Regions from separate parts of the Labrys sp. E2SS-1L genome, predicted to be linked through region 3. Evidence: predicted binding sites of a transcription regulator. Region 3 holds the regulator's gene; each other region holds the start of a gene.
The links. Region 3 encodes PhoB, which activates phosphate uptake and scavenging genes when phosphate is short. Its sites were predicted from a motif close to TGTCATNNANCTGTCAT; they were not measured.

Region 1 (4,966 bases), 1.3 Mb from region 3:
CGAAGGCGCTGAGAGGTTGACTTCGCTGACGCCGTAGGCATCGTCGTGCCGCCCCTTATCTTACCTCTCCCCGTAAGAACGGGGCGAGGAAGCGTAAGCGTTGCGATCGATCCTCGGACCTCTCATCTCGCCCGTCGGTTGGGCGAGATAGTTTGCCGTCAATATGAAACGCACCGCCGAAGTCCCCTCGCCCCGTTCTTACGGGGAGAGGTAAGGTGAGGGGCAGCGCAATCTGGACGAAGAATCGAGTAAGCGGCAGCGCAGGCTCACGCCCCGTCGGCAACCCGCCCGGCCGCCGGGCTCGGCAGCAGCACCGGCGTGAATTTCGGCGACACCGCCCGCTTGGCGCGCACGGTGATCGGCCGGAATACCTGCTTGGAGGCCTCCACGATGTGCACGCCGGCAAAGGGCGATGCAAAACGAGCCGCGAAGCGCTCATAAGCAGGCGCGGAACGCAGCGCCCAGCCATGGAACATTGGCGGCAGATAGAGGGCTTCCGTCCAGTTCACCGGCGAGAACAGCGCATCGCGCAGCAAGCGGGTCAATTGCGGGCGCGAGAAAGGCCGGCCATTGCCGAAGGGCGTGGCATCGGAGCGGGCCCAGACCCCGCGCCGGTTGGGTGCCACCAGCATCACCGTACCGCCGGGCGCCAGCACCCGCCAGATCTCGCGCAGCGTGTCGAGAGCGGAATCGGCCTCCTCGAGCAGATGGATGGCCAGTACCCGGTCGAGGCAGCCATCCGCCAGGGGCAATTCGGTCTCCTCGACCAGAGCAGCGGCAAGCGGGCCGTTTTCGGGCCATTCCAGCACGCCCTGCGTCGCCGGATTGAAGGAGACGACGCGCTCGGCCTCTTCGCGAAACATGGTGAGATAGGGTGCGGCAAAGCCGATGCCGGCAACGCGCTGGCCGCGAAGGTCGCTCCAGCGCGCCCGGATCTTGGTGGCAATCAGGCGGCCGGCCACGATGCCCAGATTGGTCGAGTAGAAGTCGCGGAGATCGACGACATCGAGCGACATGGCATCAAGGATCCAGACGGTGGCGGCGAGATTGATTTTGCAACAGTTGGAGACTGCCTGTCACCCGAGGTGAGGCCGAAGCCTGGATATGGGCACGACGATCAGCCATCGGATCTCGTCACGCCCAATGAATGAGCCCTCTCCCATGCCGGGAAAGGGCTCACGGATCAATCGATCAAGAAAGATCAGGTCAGTTGGTCGCCGTGGCGCCCTGCTCGCCGCCCAGGCCCAGCCAACGCTTGTAGAAAGGCTGCTCGGTCGGCGGATTGGTGATCGCGGGCGGCAGCTCGGCCATCTGGGCGGCCGGCAGCGCCGTCGCGGCCATCATCGGCTTGCCCGGCGTCAGCGTCTTTGCCTTGCCCTGCTTGGGCTTGGTGTCAGGCACCGTGCCGGTCTGGATCGGGTCGACCTTGATCGCCGTAACCGGGGAAGCCGGCTGCTCGGTCGGCGCGAAGCCCAGCCAGCGTGCATAGAAGGGCTGGCCTTCCGGTGCCGCCGAGGCCACCAGCTGGCTTGCCGGAGCACTGGACGACACAGGCGCCGCGGCCACCGTCATCGCCAGCGGCTTCTGCGGCATCGGAGCCTGGAACTTGCTACCCATCAGCCGGGCATAGACGGCTTCCTGGCGCTTGGCGACAGCCTTCGGGTCGGCCACGCCCTTGATCGGCTTGCGAGCCACGGCGGCTTCCGAATAGAGCAGGCTTTCGGCTGCTGCATAGGTCACGCGATGAGCGGCATTCGCATCCGCTTCCGTGGCCGGAGCACCCGCGTCGTTGAGGGCGACCTCGGTCACGTCGACGCGCGAATAGCTGAAGGGCCGGTCCTTGCCAGGCACCGCCGACTGGTCGACGGCACGCGCGGTAAACACCGGATTGGAACCGCCATCCTGATAGATATAGTTGACGGCCTTGGTGCCGGAGGCAACCAGCGCAGTCACCTTGGCATCGTCGCCGCGCCGCTTCTCGTAGACGGCGGCTGCCACATTCTGGCTGGCGGGAGCGATCCCGCAATCTGTACCGCCATTGCCGTTGAAGACATAGCGGCCCTTGCAGACATCGACCTTGACCGTCTGCTTGGTGACCTCGAAGTTGTCGGTGCCTTCCTTGAGGTTCTGCCAGAAGCCGATATTGGGGTTGCGGCGATTCCGAGCCATGTTCTCGGGCGTCATGCGGAAGGGCAGCGACTGCACCTGGAACGAAGCCTGGCCGCCCTGCAGCGCCTCGCGCGCCACGGCATAGATCTCGGCCACCTGCTTGTCGGTCATGGCGAAGCAGCCGCGCGAAGAGCAGGAGCCGTGCACCATGATGTTGCCGCCAGCCCGGCCGAGCTGGCGATCGAAGCTGTTGGGGTAGCCTATGTCGAAGGACAGGTAATATTGCGAATTCGGATTGAGGCTGCTCATGCTCACCGCATAGAAGCCTTCGGGCACCTGGCGGTCACCCTCGCTCTTCTTCGGACCGAGCTGGCCGGACCAGCGGCAGACCGGATAGCTCTTGAGCAGGGCATAACGTCCGCTCGAGGTCTGCTTCCAGAGCTCGAGCTCGGACTCCTTCTTGTAGATGCGCACCAGGATGGGCGCGGAACGCGCCATGCCCTTGGCCTGCATTTCGGCAATCAGGGCCTGCGGCACCGGGCTAGTCGAACGAACACTTGCGCCATTCTGATTGGAACAGGCCGCTGCCAGCAAAAGGACCGGCACGGCCATTGCAATCTTGCGCATCAACTTGAAGTGAGCGGTCATGAACCAGTGAACCCGTGCAAAGTCAGCAATACAGACTAAGGGACATTTACAGTCAACGACCACTCGCCGCAAGTCATGGGCCGATCGTGGTTACGCAACAGCGTGAACGGACTCTTAACGGCACAATGCCTGATTCCACGCCCTGCCGATAGAGGCCTTCCACCGGAAACTGGCCGGGGACCCTATAGACTTCCTCGTGGCTCGACAAGCATCGGCCACGACAAAACCCCGGATCGGACAGGACAGCGGGATGCGACATGGAGTCTTCGTCGCTCCCGGTGCCGATCGATCCATCCTCTATACTGCATGCGGAGCGGCCTGATCCTGAACCTGCTCGCTGTCATGGACCTGTCGCACGCGCTGGCTATCCCTAGCGCAAAGCGCGTTCAGGGGGAACGCGTTCTCCTCAAGCTCTTTGTTTGGACGCGTCCTTGCAAGTACGGCTGCTTGGCCACACCGCAAGACGCTTCGGCGACAAAGTCTGCTCGCATCGCGAAAGGATTGCCATGCGCACGCTCCTCGCCGCTCTTGCGGTCACCACCATGCTGATCGGTCCCAGCCAGGCCGCGGGCATCTATCCGCTCGACCGCGCCACTATCCTGGCCGGCTCGCCCTTCGACTTCAAGGCCGAGTTCGCCGGCACCGTGAAGCCGGAGGATGTGCGCGTCACCGTCAACGGGCAGGACTACAAGGGTGTGTTCGGCAAGGACGTCGAGTTCGTCGCCTCCGAAAAGGGCAAGGACGACAAGGATCTCGGCTCGGCAGTGCTGCTGCGCGGCCTCACCCTCAGCGTGCCCGGCAGCTACAAGGTCGAGGTTTCGGCCGGCGGCCAGAGCCGCAGCGTGACCTGGGACGTCTTCGGCACTGCCGCCACGCCCAAGGCCAAGAACATCATCTTCCTGCTGGGTGACGGCCTGACGGTCGCCAACCGCACCGGCGCTCGCATCATGTCCAAGGGCATGACCGAGGGCAAGGCCAATGGCCGCCTCGCCATGGACGATCTCGACCACATGGCCTTCATCGGCACTTCGTCGACGGATGCCATTGCCACCGACAGCGCCAACACGATGTCGGCCTACATGACCGGTCACAAGACGGCGGTGAACGCTCTCGGCGTCTATGCCGATCGCACGCCCGCCAGCCTTGACGATCCGCGCGTCGAGACCATCGCCGAGGCGCTGCGCCGCACCGGCAAGAAGTCCATCGGCGTGGTCTCCACCGCCGAGATCGAGGACGCCACCCCGGCGGCCGTGGTTTCCCATACCCGCAAGCGCGCCGACAAGGCCGAGATCGTCGGCATGTTCTACGACGTGAAGCCCGAAATCATCCTGGGCGGCGGCTCGGCCTATTTCCTGCCGAAGTCGACCACCGGCTCCAAGCGCAAGGACGACAAGGACTATATCCAGCTCTTCAAGGATGCCGGCTACACGCTGGCCACCGACAAGGACAGCCTCGCTGCCGCCTCCGGCACCAATACCGGCAAGATCCTCGGCCTGTTCCACACGGGCAACATGGATGTGGCACTCGACCGCAACCTGCTCAAGAAGGGTACGGTGGGCAAGTTCCCCAACCAGCCCGGCCTGGTCGACATGACCCAGTCGGCCCTCGACCAGCTTTCCAAGAATCCGGAAGGCTTCTTCCTGATGGTGGAAGCCGCCTCGGTCGACAAGATGTCGCATGCCCAGGACGGCGAGCGCTCGCTCTATGAGACCATCGAATTCGACAAGGCCGTCGGCGTGGCGCGCGAATTCGCCAAGACCCATCCCGATACGCTGATCGTCGTCACGGGCGACCACACCCATTCCATGTCGGTGATCGGCACCATCGACGACAGCAAGCCCGGCACCGACATGCGCGAAAAGGTCGGCATCTATGCCGAGGCCGGCTTCACCAATTACGAGGACAAGGACGGCGACGGCTATCCCGACAAGATCGATCCCAGCAAGCGCCTGGCGGTCGTCTACGGAAACTATCCCGACCACTACGAAACCTTCAGCCCGAAGCTGGACGGCCCCTATGAGCCGGCCATCCAGAACGAGAAGAAGGAATATGTCGCCAATCCCGCCTACAAGGACGTGCCCGGCGCCGTCTTCGTCCAGGGCAACATCCCACGCAACAACGACAGCACCGCCCACGCCGTCGACGACGTCGTGCTGCAGGCTACCGGCCCGGGTGCCGAGGGCTTCAAGGGCTATCTGGAAGAAAGCGA
Region 2 (4,966 bases), 2.6 Mb from region 3:
CCCGGCGAAGTAGGGATACTGGGCCGAATTCGAGGAGAAATAGGCAAGGTCCGAGGTATAGGCCGCGAACAGCACCAGCGCCCCGAGGCCGGCCGAGCCGATGGCATAACCCTTGGTGACGGCCTTGGTGGTGTTGCCGACGGCGTCGAGCGCATCCGTCGACTTGCGGACTTCCTTGGGCAGGCCGGCCATTTCGGCAATGCCACCGGCATTGTCGGTGACCGGGCCGAAGGCGTCGAGCGCCACCACCATGCCGGCGAGGCCCAGCATGGTCGTCACGGCGATCGCCGTGCCGAACAGGCCGGCAAGCGTGTAGGTGGCGACGATACCGGCGACGATCACGATGGTGGGCAGTGCCGTCGCTTCCAGCGAGACCGCGAGGCCCTGGATGACGTTGGTGCCGTGACCGGTGACGGAAGCCTGCGAGATCTCGCGCACCGGCCGGTAGCCGATGCCCGTATAGTACTCGGTGATCCAGACGATCAGGCCGGTCACCACCAGGCCGACAATGCCGCAGGCGAACAGGGAGGTGCCGGTGACGTCATGGCCGCCAATGGTGCCGATCGAGCCCCAGCCGATCAGGAAATGCGTGGCGACGGCCAGGCCCGCCACCGAAAGCACGGCCGAAGCGATGAAGCCCTTGTAGAGCGCGCCCATGATCGACTGGTTGGCGCCGAGCTTGACGAAGAAGGTGCCGACGATCGAGGTGACGATGCACGCCGCGCCGATGCCGAGCGGATAGAGCAGCACGTTGGAGAGCACCGGCGTTCCGGCGAACAGGATCGCCGCGAGCACCATGGTGGCGACCACGGTGACCGCGTAGGTCTCGAACAGGTCGGCGGCCATGCCGGCGCAGTCACCGACATTGTCGCCGACATTGTCGGCGATGGTGGCAGGGTTGCGTGGGTCGTCCTCGGGAATGCCGGCCTCGACCTTGCCGACGAGATCACCGCCGACGTCGGCGCCCTTGGTGAAGATGCCGCCGCCCAGACGGGCGAAGATCGAGATCAGCGAGGCGCCGAAGCCCAGAGCCACCAGCGAATCGATGATCTCGCGCGCCTGCTTGGGATCGGCGAAGGAGAGCTGCATCGGGCCGGTCAGCACATAGTAGTAGACGGCGACGCCAAGCAAAGCGAGACCGGCCACCAGCATGCCGGTGACAGCACCGGCCTTGAAGGCGACTTCGAGCCCCTGCCCCAGCGAGTTCATCGCAGCTTGTGCCGTGCGGACATTGGCTCTCACCGACATGTTCATGCCGATGAAGCCGGCAAGGCCCGAAAGCACTGCGCCGATCAGAAAGCCGATGGCGCTCGGGATCGAGAGGAAATAAGCGACCAGCGCGAAGATGATGATGCCGACGCCGGAAATGGTGACGTATTGGCGCCTGAGGTAAGCCTGTGCGCCTTCACGCACGAAACCGGCGATTTCCTGCATCCGGGCGTTGCCGGCGGGCTGCGCCATCACCGACTGGAATGCCCAGATTCCGTAAACGAGGGAAAGCGCCCCGCACGCAATAATGACCCACAGAGAAAGCATGGACTAAATGTTCCTTGTTCTTTACTCGCACAAGCCACTGAACAAATCGCACGAACGAACGACCCCTGCCCTTCGTATCGAAGGTCAGGATATTGCAGGTGCGGCGAATCCTCCCACCGGAGCCGTCTGATTGTCCGGATTGCCGCGATGCTGCCAAAATCATACGGGCAGCGCAACCGACGCCGTGCGTTCGCGGCAAGTTCTTTCGAAGATCCTCTTGGTGCGTCACCCGCCGGAAAACTGTCACGCCTCTGTCATCGGCTCTTGCCAAGGAAGTCCACGCTGAAGCGTTTCGCAATTCGGCCATATTGCTGAAAATTGCGAAGACACGTCGAAACAACAATGACCGGGAGCAAAGACGCGTTTTCGCTGAGGCGCGTCTGTGTTCTGGCCACCGAGCGAGATTTCCATGCGCCTTCTTCGCACCATCCTTCTCACCACCCTCCCGGTTCTGCCGACGCTGGCAATGGCCGAGCCCCTTGCCATCAAGGAGCCCTTCGTTTCTTCCGCCCCGGGCGAAGAGAAGATCGATTTCGCCGGCGGCAGCTTCGTCAATCATGGCCTGGTCGGCGTCGGCCGGCTGAGTGCCGACCTCAAGGACGAAAAGGGCGACACGCTCGGCTCCTTCTCCTCCATGGCGATCGATCCCAAGAGCTGGAGCAAGACCGCCACCGGCTATAAGGGCCAGCTCCGCTCCCTGCCGGACCGCGGCTACAACAATCCCGACAAGGGCCTGTTCTTTGACTATCAGGGCCGCGTCCTCGCCTTCGACTTCGCCTTCACGCCCTATTCCGGCCCTGCCCTGCCTACCGCCGTCACCTCGCAGTCGCAGATCGAACTGAAGCCGCTCGACGGCAAGGGCGTCTTCCTCACCGGCCTCGACGGCAAGCCGACGACGGGGGCCGATCCCGCCGACAACACCGTCGAAATGAACGGCTATACCCTGCCCGTACCGCCGGCCGGAGCGCTTGGCGCCGGCTCCCTCTCCTTCGACGCCGAGTCGATCGCCTATCGTTCCGATGGCAGCTTCTATGTCGGCGATGAATATGCTGCCGCCGTCTATCTGTTCGGACCGGACGGCAAGCTGAAGGGCCTCATCCCGCCCGGCCCGGCCCTGGTTCCCACCAAGAAGGGCAAGATCAACTTCACCTCGATGGAAGCGCCCGACACCGGCCGGCGCAACAATCAGGGCCTGGAAGCGATCTCGCTGACGCCGGATGGCAAGACCCTCTACGCCGTGCTGCAAAGCGGTGCGCTGCAGGACAGCTCGGCCGGCAAGAACCAGGCGAACCGTGCCACCACGCGGATCTACGTCTATGACGTCGCCTCGGACCCGCTGCCCAAGACCCCCAAGGCCGTCTACGCGATCGAACTGCCGGTCTATTCCAAGAAAGGCGACGGCAAGATCGACAGCACGGCCGCACAAAGCGAGATGGTGGCGCTCGACGACCACCGCTTCCTTCTGCTCGCCCGCGACGGCGCCGGCCATGGCTGCGACTGCAAGAATCCGGAGATGTTCAAGGCCATCCTGGTGGTCGACACCAGCGGCGCCACCAATCTGGCCGGCACGGACTATGAAACCGGCACCAAGCCGATCGCGCCCGCCAAGGACGACCGCAATGTCCTCGATCCCGCCATCACCCCGGCCCGCTCCCAGGTGCTGGTCAACCTGTTGAACGCCACCCAGCTCGGCAAGTTCGGCCTCAACATCGACAATGCCAAGTCCAACGATCTCACCCTGTCGGAAAAATGGGAAGCCATGACGCTGGTGCCCGCCCTCGACCCGGCTGCGCCAAACGATGCCTTCCTGTTCGTCGGCAACGACAATGACTTCCTCACCAGGAAAGGCGTGATGAAGGGTCAGAGCTACGACGCCGGCCTCACCAACGACACGCTGGTGCTGGCCTATCGCCTGACCCTGCCGGAAGATCTGGCCAAGGCCTTGGCAGGGAAATAAGGGCATCGATGAGAGTGGGGGTAGTTGCCCTCACCCCCGACCCCTCTCCGAACCTGGGAGAGGGGAGCATCGGCGTCGCGGTTGATAACGGTCGGGCGAAGCGCACGACAACAAGGCGGAACACAACGCCTGCGGCTCCCTCTCCCGAATCGGGAGAGGGACAGCCCCTCAAAAATGACTGAAACTGCCTCGGGCGAACCGGACGTCGTTGCCCTCACTGTCGAACCATCTCGGAACATGATGACCCGATGTCACCACGCCGATCGGGCTGACTGGTACCCCGGACTTCCGCGCTGCCGCTTCGAAAGCGGCGCGTTGCCCGGAAGGCACGGCGCAGAGGATCTCGTAGTCGTCCCCTCCCGTTAGGGCCGTTTCCAGCAACGTCGCGTCAAGCTTGCAGGCTGCCTGCGCGGCTGGCGAAAGCGGCACGGCATCGCGTTCGACATCGGCCGACGCACCGGAAGCCCTCAGCAGCTTGGCGAGATCGCCGACGAGGCCATCGGAAATATCCATCGAGGCCGAGGCGTGGGCGAGCACCGCCGGCGCCAGCGCCGTGCGCGGCTGTGGCAGGAGGTAGCGCCTGGCCAGGTGATCGCGCTCCACCTCTGCAAGCCCGACCAAGGCAGCCGCGCCGCGACGTGCCAGCAGACCCAGAGCTCCGTCGCCGATGGATCCGCTGACATAGAGGATGTCGCGAGGCTGCGCGCCGTCGCGGCGCGGAATGCGATCGGAGGGCACCAGGCCGAAGGCGTTGACGGCGATCGTCAACGGCCCCGTGGTCTTGACCGTATCGCCGCCCAGCAGAGCAAAGGCGAATTCCTTGCCGTCGACCGCCAGGCCCTCGGCGAAGCGCTGCAGCCAGTCCTCACGCCAACCCGGCGGCAGGGCAAGGCAGAGCGTATAGGCATGCGGCCGCGCGCCCTTGGCGGCAAGGTCGGACAGGTTCACGCGCAAGGCCTTGCGCGCGATGAGATCGGGATCATCGTCGGCGAGGAAATGAATGTCGGCGACAAGCGCATCGGTGGTGACCACCAGATGCTCGCCAGGCGGCACACTCAGCGTCGCAGCGTCGTCCGTCAGCCCGCGCGCACCGGGATGGGCCGCGAGCGGGGCGAAGAAGCGGCTGATCAACTGGTCTTCGGTGAGCCGCGCCATGCGAGGACTGATGCTCAGGAAGCCTGGAGATGGTCGTTGCGTTCGGCCTTGGCGATCTTGTCGAGCACGGCGTTGACCATGCCGGCCTCCTCGCGATCGAGGAAGGCATGCGCGACGCTGACATATTCGGAGATCGTCACCTTCGGCGGGATGTCCTTGCGATGCAGCAATTCATAGACGCCGGCACGCAGGATGGCGCGCAGGATGGCATCCACCCTCTTGAGCGGCCAGCCATCGGCCAGCGCCTGGTCGACCTTGGGATCGATGCTGCGCTGCTCGCGCACGACCCCGCCGACGATGTCGCGGAAGAAGCTCTCT
Region 3 (4,966 bases):
TCGTCGAGATCCTCGAATCGGTGCCCGCCATGCTGAAGGAATCGGCCTATGGCGTCGGTGCCACCACCTATGAAGTCTTCCGCAACGTCTCGGTGCCCTATGGCCGCACGGCGCTGGTCGGCGCCGTCATGCTCGGCTTCGGCCGCGCTTTGGGCGAGACGATGGCGGTGACCTTCGTGATCGGCAACGCCAACCGAATATCGGCCTCGCTGTTCTCCTCGGGCGCGACCATCGCCTCCACCATCGCCAACGAATTCCCGGACGCGCCGGCCGGCTCGCTGCGCAGCCAGTCGCTGCTGGAGCTGGGCTTCGTGCTCTTCGTGATTTCCTTCATCGTGCTTGCGATCTCCCGCATGCTCGTGCGCACCAACGCCAAGTAAGGGAGAGCATCATGGCCCATCTCGCCCAAAGCAGCGCCCGTCTCGCCCGCCGCCGCGCCCTCGACTATGCCTACAAGGTCGTCTCGATCAGCTTTGCCGCGATCTCCCTGCTGGCGCTGGCCTGGATCCTGTTCACGCTGCTGCGCGAGGGTCTGCCCTCGCTGACCATGGACCTCTTCACCAAGGACATGGCCGATGGCGGCCTGCGCAATGCCATCGTCGGCTCTCTCGTCATGGTACTGCTCGCCCTCCTGATCGGTGCGCCGATCGGCATCATGGCCGGCACCTTCCTGGCCGAGGCCGGCCGCGGCAGCAAATTCGCCGATGCGGTGCGCTTCATCAACGACATCCTGCTCTCGGCGCCGTCCATCCTGATCGGCCTGTTCGTCTACCAGATGATCGTGGTGGCGACAGGCGGGTTCTCCGGCTGGGCCGGTGTGGTGGCGCTGGCCATCATCATCCTGCCGGTGGTCGTGCGCACCACCGAGGACATGCTGGCGCTGGTGCCGATCAGCCTGCGTGAAGCCGCCTTTGCCCTGGGATCGCCGATGTGGAAGGTCATCACCTTCGTGACCTGGCGCTCGGCTCGCACCGGTATCGTTACCGGCATCCTGCTGGCCCTGGCCCGCGCCGCCGGCGAGACCGCACCGCTGCTGCTCACGGCCTTTGGCAATTCCAACTGGTCGCTCAATCTCGGCAATGCCTTTGCCAGCTTGCCGGCTGCCATCTACCAGCTCGCGCCCTATCCCGATCCCAAGGCCGTCTCGGTGGCCTGGAGCGGCGCCCTCCTCATCACCGCCGGCGTGTTGGCGCTCAATATCCTGACCCGCTTCGTGCTCGCTCCCAAGAAATGAGTGCTCCCATGTCCGCTACCCCCCAAGCCTCCATCGCGGTTGCCGAACGCCCCCTCGCCGATCCAGCCGCCGCCGTGAAGCTCAAGGTCGAGAATCTCGACTTCTATTATGGCGAGAAGCATGCGCTCAAGGCCATCAATCTCGACATGATCGACCGGCAGGTCACCGCCATGATCGGTCCCTCCGGCTGCGGCAAGTCGACTCTGCTGCGCGTGCTCAACCGCATGTACGACCTCTATCCGGGGCAGACCGCCAAGGGCCGCGTGCTGCTCGACGGCCAGAACGTCATCGGCAAGGAGATCGACCCGGCGGTGCTGCGCGCCCGCATCGGCATGGTGTTCCAGAAGCCCACGCCCTTCCCGATGTCGATCTACGACAACATCGCCTTCGGCGTGCGGCTGCATGAATCCATCTCCAAGGCGGAGATGGACCAGCGTGTCGAATGGTGCCTGACCAAGGCCGCCTTGTGGAACGAGGTCAAGGACCGCCTGCACGCTTCAGCCCTAGGCATGTCCGGCGGCCAGCAGCAGCGCCTGTGCATCGCCCGTACCATCGCGGTGAAGCCCGAAGTCGTCCTGCTGGACGAGCCGACCTCCGCGCTCGATCCGATCTCGACCGCCAAGATCGAGGAATTGATCGACGAATTGAAGCGAGACTTCACCATCGTGATCGTCACGCACAATATGCAGCAAGCGGCGCGCTGCGCGGATGTGACGGCCTTCTTCTATCTGGGCGACCTCATCGAAGTCGGCCAGACCAACAAGATGTTCACCACCCCGAACGACAGCCGTACGCAGGATTACATCACCGGCCGCTTCGGCTGATCCCTCGGCCAGCGTCGAATTCATTTGGAGGCGGCATGTCCGACCATATCGTTACATCCTTCGACCAGGAACTGCGCGAGCTGCGCAACATGATCGCCGAAATGGGTGGCTATGCCGAGAAGAGCGTAGCCGACAGCGTCGAAGCCCTGCTCAAGCGCGACACCCAGCGCGCCAAGGCGGTGATCGATCTCGACGCCGCGATCGACAAGTTGCAGCGCCAGGTCGAGGACAGGGCCATCCTGATCATCGCCAAGCGCCAGCCGCTGGCTCTCGACCTGCGCGAGATCGTCTCGGCCCTGCGGGTGGCCAATGACCTCGAGCGGATCGGCGACCTCGGCAAGAATGTCGCCAAGCGCGTGGTGGCCATCCACAGTCACGCCCAGCCGGCCCAGCTCTTCGGCGGTTTCGACCACATGGCCGACCTGGTACTCGAGCAGCTCAAGCAGGTGCTCGACGCCTTCGCCCAACGCAATGTCGAGGAAGCCCTCTCGGTCTGGCGCTCGGACGGCGAGATCGATGCGATGTATACCTCGCTGTTCCGCGAATTGCTGACCTACATGATGGAAGATCCGCGCAATATCGGCTTCTGCACCCATCTGCTGTTCTGCGCCAAGAACATCGAGCGCATCGGTGACCACGCCACCAACATCGCCGAGACGGTCCACTATCTCGTGACCGGTGAATCGCCGGCCGGAGAGCGGCCCAAGGCGGACAACAGCACCGATCTCGTCGACCTTCCTGTGCCGGCTAAATAACAAGGGATAGGCCATGCCTCCCAAGGTTCTGATCGTCGAGGACGAAGAAGCGCTGACCCTGCTGCTGCGCTACAATCTCGAAGCCGAAGGCTATGAGGTGGATAGTGTCGCACGCGGAGACGACGCCGAGATCCGCTTGCGCGAAAGCGTGCCGGACCTGGTTCTGCTCGACTGGATGTTGCCGGGCCTGTCCGGCATCGAATTGTGCCGGCGCATTCGCATGCGCCCGGAAACCGAGCGCCTGCCGGTGATCATGCTCACGGCGCGCGGCGAGGAAACCGAACGCGTGCGGGGGCTGGCCACCGGCGCCGACGACTATGTCGTCAAGCCCTTCTCCGTGCCCGAGCTCTCGGCCCGCGTGCGTGCCCTGCTGCGCCGGGCCAAGCCCGATCACGTCGCCTCCCTGCTCAAGGCCGGCGACATCTCCCTCGACCGCGAGACCAAGCGCGTCCATCGCGGCAATCGCGAGATCCGCCTCGGCCCGACCGAGTTCCGCCTGCTCGAATTCCTGATGCAGGCACCGGGACGCGTCTTCGCGCGCGAGCAGTTGCTCGACAGCGTCTGGGGCCGCGACGTCTATATCGACGAGCGCACGGTCGACGTGCATGTCGGCCGCCTGCGCAAGGCGATGAACCGCACGCGCGAGATCGATCCGATCCGCACCGTGCGCGGTGCCGGCTATTCCTTCGACGAGACCTTCGCCAAGCAATCCTGAGCGCGTTTCGTGGGCATTGCCCGCTCGCTCCGCTTCGCCAAGGCTGCGTTGCGCCCTCACCACGCTCCTACGGGGAGAGGGTTAGGGGCTGCGCGACGTAGAGAGCAAGAGTGGGCGACGATATCCGCCCTCCTCCCTCGCCGCGCAGTCACGCCGCCAAATCCGCCAGGCGTGCCTGCAGATAGCGGCGGATGGCCGGATCGCTCTCCAGGCCGATCGCCCGCAAATAGGCATTGCGGGCCTCCTCCGGTCTGGCGGCCCGCACCAGCAAGTCCGCACGCGCGGCCCAATAGGGCTGGTAATCGACGATGCGTCCGTCACCGGCGACCTCGTCAAGTGCAGCCAGACCAGCCTGCGGCCCCATGAGGCGGGCGAGCGCCACGGCCCGGTTGATGGCGGCCACTGGAGAAGCTGTCAGCAGAACCAGGGCTTCATACAATGTGACGATCGCGGCCCAGTCCGTCGTCGCGCAGATGCGTCGATGCGCATGGGCCGATTGCAGCGCGGCTTCCAGCTGATAGCGGCCGATCTGGCGGACCTGGCCGGCCCGGGCAAGCAAGGCCTCGGCCTCCTCGATCAGTCCCGCATCCCAGAGCGTGGTGTCCTGCTGCTCCAGCGGAATATAATCGCCGCCCTGGCCGCGGCGCGCCGCCCGCCGCGCTTCGGCGTGCAGCATCAGGGCCAGCAGTCCCAGCACTTCCGGCTCGCCGGGCAGGAGCGAGGCGAGCAGCCGGCCGAGCCAGATACCCTCCGTCGACAGATTGCGCTCGCGGGCATGAGCCCCTTCCGGATCGGCCCAGCCTTCGGCATAGACGGCATAAACGGCCTCCAGCACCGCGTCGAGACGGCCGGGCAACTCGTCGGGCTCCGGGATGCGGAAGGGGATGCCGGCTTGCTTGATCTTGGCCTTGGCCCGCACCAGTCTCTGGCTCATCGCCACGGGCGAGACCAGGAAGGCGCTGGCGATCGCGCCGGCATCGAACCCCAATATCACCTGCAGGATCAGGGGCGCACGCACGGTGGCATCGAGGGAGGGATGGGCGCAGGCGAACATCAGGCGCAGGCGCTCATCGGGCACGGCATGCCGCTCGCCCTGCTCCGAGGCGAGGGCCTCGACATGGCGGCTGACCTCGTCCGCCTTTTCGCCGCGCAGCCTGGCGCGGCGGGCCGCATCGATCTGGCGGCGCCGGGCCGCGGTCAGCAGCCAGGCTTCGGGATTGACGGGCACGCCGCCCGCCGGCCAATGTTCCATGGCCGCAGCAAAGGCGTCGGCCAGGGCATCCTCGGCCCCCGCAATGTCGCCCGAGCGCGCCGCGAGAAGAGCGACGAGCCGGCCATAGCTGCGTCGCGCCACGATTTCGGCAAGCTCGGCTGCGGGGGCTGAAGACACCGGCTCGGGCCGTTCGCTCAATAGTCCTTCGGGTCCCATATCGGCCGG
Region 4 (4,966 bases), 950 kb from region 3:
GCGGCGCTCGAAATGGGCAATGGCATGATGGGGTGGTGCGGCGGGGATGGCGCTGACCAGGCTCATGATCGTCTCCTGTTGTGTAACTGCCATCCTCATAGGCGATGTGCACCGTGGCAGCAGCTGGCGCGATTGCCAGATAGCGTCAAGATCTGGCCAGAATGGCTTCAGGCGCGCCGTGGCACGTCTTCGATATCCGCCGCAACTAGGCTCAACAGTCCGGGAAAACGCATCTCGACATCCTGCCGGCGCAGGCTGGCGGTGCGACTATTGCCACGATCGACCTGCCGGATGAGGCCAGCTTCGCGCAACACCCGAAAGTGATGCGTCAGCGTCGCCTTGCTGACCTCGAAACCGAAGGAGGCGCAGCTACGCGCCGTGCCGTCCGGCGCCAACGTCAATTCGGCAATGACGCGCCGGCGCAACGGGTCGGCCAGAGCGGCCATGAGGCGGCCGAGCTGCATCTCCTCCGGTTCCGGATGGCCCTCATGATCCGCCATGGAAAACGCTCCAAAGGTAAGCCTTGCATCGTACCTATACCATCTGCTAGGTAAGGCGAATATCTTACCAAGGAGGCGACCATGATCAAGACCCTGTCGGGCAAGGCAGCCATCGTGACCGGAGGAAGCCGCGGGATTGGCGCTGCCATCGCTGTGCGCTTGGCGGAATTGGGCGCCGATGTCGCGATCACCTATGCCAGTCGCGCCGACAGTGCCGAGGTCGTTGCTGGTCGAATCCGGGCGAGCGGCCAGCGCGCCCTGGTGCTCCAGGCCGACAGCGCCGACGCCGGAGCCGTGCGGGGCGCCGTGGACCAGGCCGCCGCCACTTTCGGCCGGCTCGACATCCTCGTCAACAATGCCGGCATCTTCATCGGCGGCACGGTGGAACAGGTCACCCTCGAAGATTTCGACCGCATCATCGCCGCCAATCTGCGCGGCGCCTTCGTCGCCTCCCAGGCGGCCGCCGCCCATATGGGGGAAGGCGGACGCATCGTCTCCATCGGCTCCAATCTGGTCGGCCGGGTCGGGCGCGCCGGCATCGGCCTCTACGTCATGAGCAAGGCGGCCCTGACCGGTCTCAGCCAGGCCATGGCCCGGGATCTCGGCCCGCGCGGCATCACCGTCAACATCGTCCATCCCGGCCCGACCGATACCGACATGAACCCTGCCACCACCGAACGCGCCGATCAGGCCCGGGCAGCGATGGCGATCCCCAAATATGGCGAGCCCGGGCAGATCGCCGGCCTGGTCGCCTGGCTGGCAAGTCCGGAAGCGCAATACGCCACGGGCGGCACCTATACCATCGATGGCGGCACCAATGCTTGAGATGCCTGGTGTCAATACGCACAGCGTGCTTCAGCCAAGTGTTGTTGAGAGGACACAGGCTTTGATTTTCGCGTGAAGACTAGCGACTGACAGTCGTCTACCAGTTGAAGAATCCGAAGATCGAGGCTTTGTTCATTCAAGGGGGATCGAAGAATTTCGATCAAACCATTCGGGGCTTCAACATGCGTCGTCTTTTGACCGGCCTGGTCTTGGTGTCGAGCTTGGGCATTGCCTCAAGCTCGGCCAACGCCGCCAGTATTTTCGAGAAATTGTTCGGCACCTCGCGCCAGCCAGCCAATGCCGGCGCGGTTGCCGCCGTCTCGCCGATTCCGCGCGAGGTCGTGACCTATAGCGGCCGCGAGAGGCCCGGCACCATCGTGATCAATTCGCAGGAACGCCGACTTTATCTCGTGCTCGACGACGGCACCGCCCTGCGCTACGGCGTCGGTGTCGGCCGCCGGGGCTTCGAATGGGGTGGCGTGCATCGCATCTCGCGCAAGGCCGAGTGGCCGGGCTGGACCCCGCCGCCGCAGATGCGCAAGCGCCGGCCGGACCTGCCCGCCTATATGGAGGGCGGCATCCAGAATCCGCTCGGAGCGCGTGCGATGTATCTGGGCTCGACCCTTTACCGCATCCACGGCTCCAATGAGCCGCAGACCATCGGCCAAGCGGTCTCGTCGGGCTGCATCCGCATGACCAACGACGACGTCACCGACCTCTATGACCGCGTGAAGGTCGGCACCCGGGTCGTGGTCGTCCGCGGCTGAGGCACGTCTCATCCCGGACGCGCTGCATCACGCAGTGATGCGGCACAGATCCGGGACCGCGCTTCGAATAGAGCGCCTTTCTTGTCCTGCGGTCCCCCGTCTGCGAAGTGTCACTGCGGGCCGCATTCGCACGGGATGATCTCGCATCATTGCGCCGTCCAGCCCCCGTCGACCGGCAGGGTGGTGCCGGTGATCTGCCTGGCGGCATCACTGCACAGGAAAACCGCGACGGCCGCGATTTCGTCGACCGTGACGAACTCCTTGGTCGGCTGCGCCGCCAGCAGCACATCGTGCTTGACCTGTTCCTCGGTCAGTCCGCGCGCTTTCATCGTATCGGGAATCTGCTTTTCCACCAGCGGCGTCCAGACATAGCCGGGCGCGATGGCATTGGCCGTGATGCCGTGCTCGGCAACCTCGAGGGCCACCGTCTTGATCAGGCCGGTAACGCCGTGCTTGGCGGCGACATAGGCAGACTTGAACGGCGAGGCCACGAGCGCATGCGCCGAAGACGTATTGAGGATGCGGCCCCATCTGCGCTGCTTCATGCCGGGAAGCGCTGCCTTGATGGCATAGAAGGAAGCGATCAGGTTGATGCGGGTGATGGCTTCCCACTTGTCGTCCGGAAACTCGTCGATCGGGGCGACGTGCTGGATGCCCGCATTGTTGACCAGGATGTCCAGAGTGCCGAAAGCCTCCTCGGCCTCGTGGATCATGGCGGTGATCTCGGCCCCAACCATCATGTTCGCGCCGCTGTAGCGGCACTTCACGCCAAAATCCTTTTCGATGCCGGCCCGTTCGCGCTCGATGGCATCGGCGTCGCCGAAACCGTTGATGGTGACGTTGGCCCCTTCGGCCGCCAGGGCTCGGGCAACAGCGAGGCCGATGCCGCTGGTCGAGCCGGTGACCAGGGCATTGCGGGAGGAGAGTTGGGCCATGTTCATCTCGTCAGGCAGGAGGTGGGAAGGTGCGGCGGACAGGACCGCCGGCCCGGAAGCTGGCATGGCCAGATGTCGCCCTTATTACACCGGCCTTCGGCTCCCAGAGCGCCTTGCAACGAGACGGGATCACCCAGAATCGCAAAGACGCTCGGGGACGATGAGTGGGGGCGAACAGGCGTTCAGGCATGAACGCGCTTTGCTCCAGCGGACATGGACCTGTCATGCTGCCATGCAACATAGGCCGAGATCCTCCCCGCTTTTCATGAAGGACATCCCGTGGATCAAGCCGAAGTCGTCAAGCGCGCCTATGCGATGCCGCTGACCAATCCCTCCTTCCCGCCTGGCCCCTACCGCTTCTTCGACCGCGAATACATCATCATCACCTACCGCACGACGCGCGAGGCGCTGGAAGCGGCGGTGCCCGCCCCGCTCGAGATCGACGAGCCGCTGGTGAAATACGAATTCATCCGCATGCCCGATTCGACCGGCTTCGGCGATTACACCGAGACCGGGCAGGTCATTCCGGTGCGATTCAAGGGCCAGCACGGCGCCTATGTCCATTCGATGTATCTGGACGACGATGCCCCCATCGCCGGTGGCCGCGAATTGTGGGGCTTTCCCAAGAAGCTGGCGACACCCAAGATCGTGCATGAGGGCGAAGTCATCGTCGGCACGCTTCATTACGGCAGCGTGCTCTGCGCCACCGGGACCATGGGCTACAAGCATCGCCTCGCCGACCGGCAGGCCGTGCTGGACTCGCTCGGCGCGCCCAACTTCCTCATCAAGATCATCCCGCATGTCGACGGGTCGCCGCGGATCTGCGAACTCGTGCGCTATCACCTCACCGACGTGACGCTCAAGGAAGCCTGGACGGCCCCGGCCGCGCTGGAACTGCACGCCCATGTCATGGCCGATGTCAGCCGCCTGCCGGTGCTGGAGGTCGTCTCGGCCGTGCATTTCGTCGCCGACCTCACGCTCGGGCTCGGCGAGGTGGTGCACGACTATCTCGCCGCCCGCTGACCCCGCCTAGAGCAAAGCGCGTTCAAGCGTGAACGCTTTTTTACTCTAAGTCTTTGGTTCAACGCGTCTTTGCGATTCTTGGTGATTCCACCAAATCGCAAAACGCCATGCCTGACCGGAGTTTCCACCGTGCTCGAACGCAATAGAGACAAGGCCGCGCGCGCCACCATCGAGGAGATCTCGGCACAATATGATCGCATCGCCCTGGTGTTCCAGGGCGGCGGCGCGCTTGGTGCCTACCAGGCCGGCGTCTACGAGGCGCTGGCCAATGCCGGCTGCGAACCGAATTGGCTTTCGGGTGTGTCCATCGGCGCTATCAACGCCTCCATCATCGCCGGCAACGAGCCACGCCACCGGCTGCAGCGGCTGGAGCAGTTCTGGCAGACGATCTCCGGCCGCAAGATCTGGGCCTATACGCCGGAAGGCGATCTGTTCCGCGACATCCGCAACCGCACCAGCTCCTGGATCACCATGTCACAGGGCCAGCCCGGCTTCTTCAAGCCACGCCTGCCCAATCCCTGGCTGGAGCTTCCGGGCGCTGAAGGGGCCACCAGCTTCTACGACACCTCGGACCTGAAGCGGACGCTGGAAGAGGTTGTCGACTTCGACATCCTCAACGATGGCCGCAAGCGCCTGAGCGTCGGCGCCGTCAATGTGCGCACCGGCAATTTCGTCTATTTCGACACGGACGAGGTCCGCATCGGCCCCGAGCACATCATGGCCTCGGGCGCCCTGCCGCCAGCCTTTCCCGCCATCCGCATCGAGGGTGAATATTATTGGGACGGCGGCATCGTCTCCAACACACCGCTGCAATATCTGCTCGATCAGGAGGAGGAGCGCAGCTCGCTGGTGTTCCAGGTCGATCTCTTCAGCGCCCGCGGCACCCTGCCCCGCAGCATGCCGGACGTACTGTCGC

Region 1: a site for PhoB is predicted at 3,096-3,112, ahead of ACIGJE_RS01915 (alkaline phosphatase). Genes of this name have one in related genera too.
Region 2: a site for PhoB is predicted at 1,778-1,794, ahead of ACIGJE_RS20590 (esterase-like activity of phytase family protein). Genes of this name have one in related genera too.
Region 4: a site for PhoB is predicted at 3,100-3,116, ahead of ACIGJE_RS12520 (acetoacetate decarboxylase). Genes of this name have one in related genera too.

The regions. Positions count from the first base shown of each region.
Region 1 covers NZ_CP172712.1:424,963-429,928, forward strand. Annotated here, with positions in the region: gene metW (methionine biosynthesis protein MetW) at 1-12, shown strand, start outside; gene ACIGJE_RS01905 (methyltransferase domain-containing protein) at 267-1,016, opposite strand; gene ACIGJE_RS01910 (L,D-transpeptidase family protein) at 1,207-2,757, opposite strand; gene ACIGJE_RS01915 (alkaline phosphatase) at 3,264-4,966, shown strand, end outside.
Region 2 covers NZ_CP172712.1:4,405,334-4,410,299, forward strand. Annotated here, with positions in the region: gene ACIGJE_RS20585 (sodium-translocating pyrophosphatase) at 1-1,536, opposite strand, end outside; gene ACIGJE_RS20590 (esterase-like activity of phytase family protein) at 1,946-3,493, shown strand; gene thiL (thiamine-phosphate kinase) at 3,662-4,648, opposite strand; gene nusB (transcription antitermination factor NusB) at 4,663-4,966, opposite strand, start outside.
Region 3 covers NZ_CP172712.1:1,767,276-1,772,241, reverse strand. Annotated here, with positions in the region: gene pstC (phosphate ABC transporter permease subunit PstC) at 1-380, shown strand, start outside; gene pstA (phosphate ABC transporter permease PstA) at 392-1,234, shown strand; gene pstB (phosphate ABC transporter ATP-binding protein PstB) at 1,231-2,058, shown strand; gene phoU (phosphate signaling complex protein PhoU) at 2,094-2,813, shown strand; gene phoB (phosphate regulon transcriptional regulator PhoB) at 2,827-3,528, shown strand; gene ACIGJE_RS08105 (RNA polymerase sigma factor) at 3,677-4,939, opposite strand; gene ACIGJE_RS08100 (YciI family protein) at 4,936-4,966, opposite strand, start outside.
Region 4 covers NZ_CP172712.1:2,717,015-2,721,980, reverse strand. Annotated here, with positions in the region: gene ACIGJE_RS12545 (rhodanese-like domain-containing protein) at 1-66, opposite strand, end outside; gene ACIGJE_RS12540 (ArsR/SmtB family transcription factor) at 168-500, opposite strand; gene ACIGJE_RS12535 (SDR family oxidoreductase) at 582-1,325, shown strand; gene ACIGJE_RS12530 (L,D-transpeptidase) at 1,508-2,092, shown strand; gene ACIGJE_RS12525 (3-hydroxybutyrate dehydrogenase) at 2,239-3,027, opposite strand; gene ACIGJE_RS12520 (acetoacetate decarboxylase) at 3,307-4,050, shown strand; gene ACIGJE_RS12515 (patatin-like phospholipase family protein) at 4,180-4,966, shown strand, end outside.